DNA from 2 places in the Stenotrophomonas sp. 109824_Sma genome. Region 1 is predicted to be linked to the other one. Evidence: riboswitches for the same ligand, from Rfam matches in the RefSeq annotation. Region 1 holds a riboswitch; the other holds the start of a gene.

Region 1 (4,091 bases):
GTGCAGGGCACGATCGGTGACCCGGCGGCCAGCCGCGTTGCGGTGGAAACCCGCACCGCCAGCGAACAGAGCATGGCGCTCAGCAGCGGCGCGGTGCACGGCGCGCCGAACGTGCTGCACCAGCAGCAGGACGCGCAGCAGGAACAGACCCGCCAGGCACAGAAGGCCATGGGCATCTGAGCCCGCAGCGCCTTGCAGACCGGGAGGGGCCGCGCCATGCGCGGCCCTTTCCCTTTCTGCCAGCTGAGCGGCCAAGGCCGCTTTCAGCCTTGCTTCATGCCGCCTGCCGCTAGATGAATGCGCAAGCCGCCCGGTAGGCCAGGCAATGTTCCGGCAATGTTGGAACGCCAGCGTGGACACCACGGCAGCCGGGGCGCCCCGCGCCCTCCCTGCCCAGCGTGGCATGCACCTCACAGGAGAACGAACATGCTCAGTACTTCCGCACTCAGCTTCCGTGGTCTGGCGATGGCCCTGGCACTGGTGGCCGGTGTCGCCGTGGTCAGCGATGCCAGCGCGATGTCGAGGAAGGACAAGCGCACCCTGGTCGGCGCCGTGGTCGGTGGCGTGGCCGGCAACCTGCTCTCCAACGGCGACCCTGCGGCCACCGTCGGCGGTGCCGTGGCCGGCGGCGCGATCGGCAACCTGACCACGTCCGACCGCCGCGACCGTCGCTATTACGACAACCGCTACTACGACAATCGCTACGATCGCCGTTACGACCGTGGCTACTACCGCAGCGGCTATTACGACCGTGGCGATGACCGCCGCTGGCAGCGTGAGCGCTACTACGACAACCGCTACTACAACGACCGCGGCCGCCATCGCGGCTGGTAAGCAGCGCCGACACACCGATGACGCGGAGACGGGCGGGTCGATGACCCGCCCGTTTGCGTTGGCCACGCGCATGGCGTTGAATGCGCAGCCTTGGATGTGACTTTCCCGATCGGACTGCGGCATGACGTCTTCCTCCCACCGCGTGCAGGGCCTCAACAACGATGAGGTCGCCGCCGACTGGCCGCCGATCAGCGCGGCGGACATTGCGTGGCTGAGTGCGCGTTTCCCGCAGCTGGGCGGGCACAGCCAACCGCGCTGGCACAGCCCGCGGCCGCTGTCGGCCGCCGCCATTGTCGACGGCACGCGCGGCGAGGTGTTCATCAAGCGCCACCACCACAGTGTGCGCAGCGCGGCCTGCCTGGAAGAAGAACACCATTTCATCGCCCATCTCGCCGCCGCCGGCGTTCCGGTGGTGCAGGTGCTGCCGGCCACCGATGGCCGCACCGCGATCGAACACGGCGAATGGACGTTTGAACTGCACGATGTCGGCGTGGGCGAAGACCTGTACCGCGACGCGGTGTCGTGGTCGTTGCTGACCGATGTCGCAGAGGCCCGCGAGGCGGGCCGCATGCTGGCCCAGCTGCACCGTGCCGCCGCCAGCTACCACGCGCCCCAGCGCAGCACCCATCTGCTGGTCGCGCGCGATGATCTGATCCGTGCCGACGATCCGATCGCAGCGATCAAGGCGGAGCTGCACGCGCGCCCCGGGCTGGCCCGCTATCTCGCGCGCATTCCATGGGAAGCGCAGCTGCAGCGCGACGTGCTGCCGTGGCACGCCGGGCTCGCCGAGCGCCTGCGCGACGAGCCACGGCTGTGGGCGCACAACGATTGGCATGTTTCCAACCTGCTGTGGCGCGACGGGCAGGTCAGCACCGTGCTGGATTTCGGCCTGGCTTCACCCACCAGCGCCTTGTTCGACCTCGCCACCGCGATCGAGCGCAACGCAGTGGCGTGGCTGGAACTGGAGCGCGGGATGGAGGCGGTGCGCATCGACATTGCACTGGCGTTGCTCGACGGCTACCGTGAGGTGCTGCCCTTGTCGGCAGCACGCGTGCATCTGCTGGCCGACCTGCTGCCGATGGTGCATTTCGACTTCGCACTGTCCGAAGTGGAGTACTTCGAAGGCATCACCGGCTCGACCGCGAATGCCGACGTGGCCTGGCAGCCCTTCATGCTGGGGCACCCGGCATGGTTCCGCACCGGGCCAGGGCAGGCGCTACTGCAGGCCCTGCACGCGGCGGCGTGACCCGGTTGGTACACCGTCGGGGTCAGATCCCCTTCCTTCGGAAAGGGATCTGACGCCGCACCGCCCCGCCGCCTGAAGGGCACCGGCTCGCAAATCCGTACCATTTGTAGTGAAATGGTCACCTGAAGCGGGGGTGCCTGGATCTGCCAGGCTGAGAGAGTCCCTTGGAACCTGATCCGGTTTGCACCGGCGTAGGGAGCTTTGAGCCGCAGCCACACCCCCGTCATGGGCCGGTGCACCTGCGCGCCGTCGCTTCGTCTCCCTTGTTGTCCGAAGACGAACCGAATGAACCGCTGCCTGCGCCCCACCCTGCTCTCCCTCGCCCTCTGCGCCGCGCTGCCGCTGCATGCCAGCGAGGCTGACGCTGCTCCCGATGCGGCTGCCACCGGCGCCGATCGTTCGCCGACCGAACTGGCGGCGGTGCGCGTGGAGGCTGGCAAACCGAAGGCCGATACCTCTCGCGTGAACGCCTTCGGTGGTGGAAGCTGGAAGGACACGCCGGCCTCGGTGAACGTGCTCGAGCGCGATTACCTCGACCGCCGCCAGGTGCGTTCGCTGTCCGAGCTGGCCAGCAACGATGCCTCGCTGGGGGATGCCTATGCACCGGTGGGCTACTACCAGAACATCGCCATCCGCGGCTTCGCGCTGGACGCCGCCACCGGCTACCGCTTCAACGGGCTGTCCATCGCCGGCGAGCAACGCCTGGCGCTGGAGAACGTGCAGTCGGTGGAGATCCTCAAGGGTGAAGCCGGCCTGGCGGCAGGCGTGATGGCGCCGGGCGGGATCATCAACTACATCGGCAAGCGCCCGGCGGAAGTGCGCACCGCCACGCTCGGCACCGATTCGGAAGGCTCGCGCTACGTCGCCGTCGATGTCGGCCACTGGATCACCCCGCGCTTCGGCCTGCGCCTGAATGCCGCATGGGATTCCAGCAATTCCTACGTCGAGCACGCCGATGGCCGCCGCAACTTCTACTCGCTGGCCGCCGACTGGCTGATCGGCGAGCGCGGCAAGCTGGAAGTGGATGCCAACTACCAGACCAGCTCGCAGCGTTCGGTGTCCGGCTACCAGCTGCTGGGCGCACGCGAACTGCCGCGCGGCGTCGACCGCGAACACCTGCTGGGCTACCAGCCGTGGCAGCGCCCGGTGGATATCGCCAGCACCAATATCACCGCCCTGCACACCTACGAATTCAATGACGCCTGGCAGTCGCGTGTCTCGGTCGGCCACAGCCGCTCGGTGATCGATGACAACGTCGCCTTCGCCTATGGCTGCTACTACGCCGTGCAGTGCGCCGATGGCAGCGTACCGGGCAACTACTTCGCGCCCAACGGCGACTACGATGTCTACGACTACCGCAGCCCGGACGATACCCGCCGCAACCAGCAGGCCCGTGCGGAGCTGCGCGGCCGCTTCGAGACCGGCAGCGTCGGCCACCAGCTGACCGTTGGTGCCGACTACTTCCGCCGTACCGTGGACAAGCGCCCGAGCGTCAACGAGTACGTCGGCACCAGCAACATCCACGACGCGCAGGTGCCGGTATTCGAGCCGTCGCCGAAGATGCCGGGGCCGTCCGCTCGGCGCCTGGACAGCCGCCAGACCGCGTTCTTCGCGCTGGACCGGATGAGCTTCGGCGATGACTGGCAGTGGCTGGCCGGTGGCCGCTTCGTGCGCCTGGACGAGCGCGCCTACGACAAGCGCGGCATCCCGCAGCGGCACAGCCGCCTGTCGCGCTTCCTGCCGCAGACCGCGCTGGTGTGGAAGGCCACCGACCAGCTCAACGCCTATGCCAGCTATGTGCTCGGCATCTCGTTGGGCCAGGAAGCGCCGTTCTGGACCAGCAACGCCGACACCTTCCTGCCGTCGGTGCAATCGCGGCAGCTGGAAGTGGGCGTGAAGTACGTGCCGGTGGAGGCGCTGACGCTGGGTGCGGCCGTGTTCCGCATCTCGCAGCCGTACCAGTACGCCAAGCCGGACAGCAGCGACGTCGGCTACACCTTCGTCGAGGAAG
Region 2 (4,091 bases), 1.1 Mb from region 1:
CCCCTGGGCGATGGACGCAGCATAGCCGGGCACGGCGTGATGAACGGTCGTGCCGGCCGTTGGCCGGCACGACCGTTTCCGCATCAGCCCTGGTGGTAGACCTCGGCGCCGGCGGCGCGGAACTCCTCCGACTTCTCCTTCATGCCGGCCTCGGCGTAATCACGCACGTCCTGGGTGATCTTCATCGAACAGAAGTGCGGGCCGCACATCGAGCAGAAGTGCGCCAGCTTGTGCGCATCCTTCGGCAGCGTCTCGTCGTGGAACTCCTTGGCCTTCTCCGGATCCAGGCCAAGGTGGAACTGGTCCTCCCAGCGGAACTCGAAGCGCGCCTTGCTCAGCGCGTTGTCGCGCACCTGCGCACCTGGATGGCCCTTGGCCAGATCAGCGGCGTGCGCGGCGATGCGGTAGGCCATGATGCCGTCACGCACGTCCTGGCGATTGGGCAGGCCGAGGTGCTCCTTCGGCGTCACGTAGCAGAGCATCGCCGTGCCGAACCAGCCGATCATCGCCGCACCGATCGCGCTGGTGATGTGGTCGTAGCCCGGTGCGATATCGGTGGTCAGCGGCCCCAGCGTATAGAACGGTGCTTCGCCACACTCGCGCAGCTGCTTTTCCATGTTCTCCTTGATCAGCTGCATCGGCACGTGGCCGGGGCCTTCGATCATGGTCTGCACATCATGCTTCCAGGCGATCTTCGTCAGCTCACCCAGCGTCTCCAGCTCACCGAACTGCGCCGCGTCGTTGGCATCGGCGATGCAGCCCGGGCGCAGGCCGTCACCCAGCGAGAAGGTCACGTCGTAGGCCTTCATGATCTCGCAGATCTCTTCGAAGTGCGTGTAGAGGAAGTTCTCCTTGTGGTGCGCCAGGCACCACTTGGCCATGATCGAGCCACCGCGGCTGACGATGCCGGTGACCCGCTTGGCGGTGAGCGGCACATAGCGCAGCAGCACGCCGGCGTGGATGGTGAAGTAGTCCACGCCCTGTTCGGCCTGCTCGATCAGCGTGTCGCGGAAGATCTCCCAGGTGAGTGCTTCGGCACGGCCATCGACCTTCTCCAGCGCCTGGTAGATCGGCACGGTACCGATCGCCACCGGCGAATTGCGGATGATCCACTCGCGGGTTTCGTGGATGTGCTTGCCGGTGGACAGGTCCATCACCGTGTCACCGCCCCAGCGGATCGCCCACACCAGTTTCTCCACTTCCTCGGCAATGCCCGAGGACACGGCGCTGTTGCCGATGTTGGCATTGATCTTGGTCAGGAAATTTCGGCCGATGATCATCGGCTCGCTTTCCGGATGGTTGATGTTGTTGGGCAGCACCGCGCGGCCGCGCGCGATTTCATCGCGCACGAACTCCGGTGTGATGATCTTCTGGATCGAAGCCCCAAATGCCTCGCCCGGGTGCTGCTGCAACAGGCCGGCATCACGGATCGCTTCCATCCGCTGGTTCTCGCGGATGGCGACGAATTCCATTTCCGGCGTGATGATGCCGCGGCGCGCGTAGTGCATCTGAGTGACGTTCGCGCCTGCGCGTGCACGCCGCGGCAGGCTGCGCGCAGGGAAACGCACGGCATCGAGCTTCGGATCATGCTCGCGGTCGCGGCCGAACGACGAACTCAGGCCGTCGAGCTGTTCGGTATCGCCGCGCTCCTCCACCCAGCCACGACGCAGCGCCGGCAGGCCCGCCGACAGATCGATACGCACATCCGGATCGGTGTAGGGGCCCGACGTATCGTAGACCGTGACCGGTGCATTCTCTTCGCCGCCGAACAACGTCGGCGTGCGGGTCAACGCGATCTCGCGCATCGGCACCTGCAGATCCGGACGCGAACCGGGTACGTGGATCTTGCGCGAACCGGGAATCGGCCGGGTCACGGATTCGGAGAGTTGCTGGGCCTGTTGCTGCAGGGCGGAGAGCTGTGCGTTCATCGGGCATCGTCCAGGAAGGTCAGGGACGAAGCGGCGGCGCACTGCGCCCGCGCGCGGACGGTCCTTGGGCGGAGTCCGGGCACGGCTGCACTGCAAAGCTTCCCTACGCCGGTATGAGCCGGATCAGGTTCCAAGGGACTGTCTCAACCGTGGCCACCTGGCCGCGGTACCCCCGCTTCTTGGCGTGCATTAGAGCATAGAAAGCACTGCAGCTCATGGCGGTTGCAGCCGCGCATCGCGTGGATCCGCAGTTTCTGTATTAACAGAACCGTGACATTGCATTCAGTAACGTGCACGTCCGTCGCGTTCCAGCGACCGATGCGTCCTTCGCCGCCTTCGCGGCCCCTGCCCGGTTCGCGATGCATGCCACCGGCCCTTCGCTGCAAGCTCTGCTCGCTCCCCTCAATCCCTTGATCGGAGAAGCTCCTTCATGGTGTTTCGCGTTTCCATCGCACTGGTTCTGCTGCTGGTGCTGCTTGCCGGTATTGCACCGGGCCCCTTCAATGCCGTGGTGCAGTCGATGCTGGCAGAAGTCATCCGCAGCGTCGGCTGGCTGTACCTGCTGGTGGTGTTCCTGGCCCTGGTGTTCCTGATGTACCTGGCCTTCGGCCGCTTCGGCAACCTGCGCATCGGTGGCGAAGACGCCGAGCCCGAGTTCTCGCGGGCCAGCTGGATGTCGATGCTGTTCGCCGCCGGCATGGGCATCGGCCTGGTGTTCTGGGGCGCCGCCGAGCCCATCTCGCACTTCAGCAAGCCACCGGAAGGGCTTGCTCCGCAGAGCCTGGATGCGGCACGCGCCTCGATGCGCTATGCATTCTTCCACTGGGGCCTGCATCCGTGGGCCATCTACGCGCTGATCGGCCTGGCGATGGCCTGGTTCCAGTTCAACCGCAACGGCCGCGGCCTGGTCAGCGACATGCTGCAGCCGATCATCGGCCGCCACCATCGTGGATGGATCGGGCGCGTGGTCAACATCGCTGCAGTGGTCGCCACGGCGATCGGTGTCGCCACTACGCTGGGCTTCGGCACCATCCAGATCGCCGCCGGCATCGAGCGCGTGTTCGGCGTGCAGGCGACCGTCGCAGTGCAGATGACCATCATTGCGGTCGCCTTCGTGCTGTACATGGCATCCACCGCCAGTGGCGTGGAGCGAGGTGTGAAGTGGCTGTCCAACTTCAACCTGGCATTGGCTGCCCTGCTGGCAGCCATCCTGCTGGTGCTGGGGCCGACCGGCTTCATCTTCGATACGTTCACCACCACGCTGGGCTCCTACCTCAACCAGCTGGTGACGATGAGCCTGCGCATGTCACCGTTCTCCGGCAGCACCTGGGTGGCGGACTGGACGATCTTCTACTGGGCCTGGTGGATCTCGTGGGCACCGTTCGTGGGGTCGTTCATCGCACGCATCTCGCGCGGCCGCAGCGTGCGCGAGTTCGTTATCGGCGTAGTGCTCGCGCCGACTCTGCTGGGCTTCTTCTGGTTCGCGGTATTCGGTGGCACCGCGCTGTGGGCGCAGATCTTCGGCCATGCCGACCTGGTGCAGGCGCTGGGCAATGGCTACGAGACAGTGCTGTTCACGCTGTTCGACAGCATGCCGCTGCCGCTGCTGCTGTCGTGCATTGCGCTGGTACTGCTGATGATCTTCTTCGTGACCTCGGCCGACTCGGCGGTGCTGGTGCTGGCCAGCATGTCCACTGACGAAGCAGGCGATCCTCCGTTGAAGCGCAAGCTGGCCTGGGGCATCGCGGTGGCGTTGATCGCAGCGGCGTTGCTGCTGGCCGGTGGCCTGGATGCACTGCAGGGCATGATCACGATTGCGGCGTTGCCATTCGCGCTGCTGATGGTGCTGGTGATGGTGTCGCTGTACCGGGTGCTGGACCAGGAGTACACGCGTGAGCGGCGGCAGGCGCAGCGCCAGCGGCACATGATCGATGCGTGGATCGCACGCGAGATGGCGGCGCAGGAAGAGACGCAGGCGGAGGCCGCACGCGCGCAGGATTCGGATTGAGAGTGTTTTGCAGCCTGCGGCTGCACCGCTTCTTTCAGGCAAGTGCAAGTGCAGGAGCCAAAGCGGCTCTGGGTTTCTGCTGGTTGGGCGGGGCGGTGTGGGTTGGCAGGACACGCCGTAAACCCGTCCCTGGGGGCTCGATGGCGCCATCCATG

The links. A riboswitch is a leader RNA that binds a small molecule or an ion and turns the genes downstream of it on or off. The one in region 1 is predicted to bind thiamine pyrophosphate.
Region 2: another riboswitch for thiamine pyrophosphate. It lies ahead of thiC (phosphomethylpyrimidine synthase ThiC); the one in region 1 lies ahead of ACZK1G_RS00695 (TonB-dependent receptor).

The regions. Positions count from the first base shown of each region.
Region 1 is NZ_CM151078.1:168,673-172,763, reverse strand. It holds gene ACZK1G_RS00710 (peptidoglycan-binding protein) at 1-180, shown strand, start outside; gene ACZK1G_RS00705 (glycine zipper 2TM domain-containing protein) at 427-834, shown strand; gene ACZK1G_RS00700 (phosphotransferase enzyme family protein) at 956-2,080, shown strand; TPP riboswitch at 2,200-2,295, shown strand; gene ACZK1G_RS00695 (TonB-dependent receptor) at 2,366-4,091, shown strand, end outside.
Region 2 is NZ_CM151078.1:3,911,409-3,915,499, forward strand. It holds gene thiC (phosphomethylpyrimidine synthase ThiC) at 84-1,928, opposite strand; TPP riboswitch at 2,011-2,112, opposite strand; gene ACZK1G_RS18380 (BCCT family transporter) at 2,359-3,936, shown strand.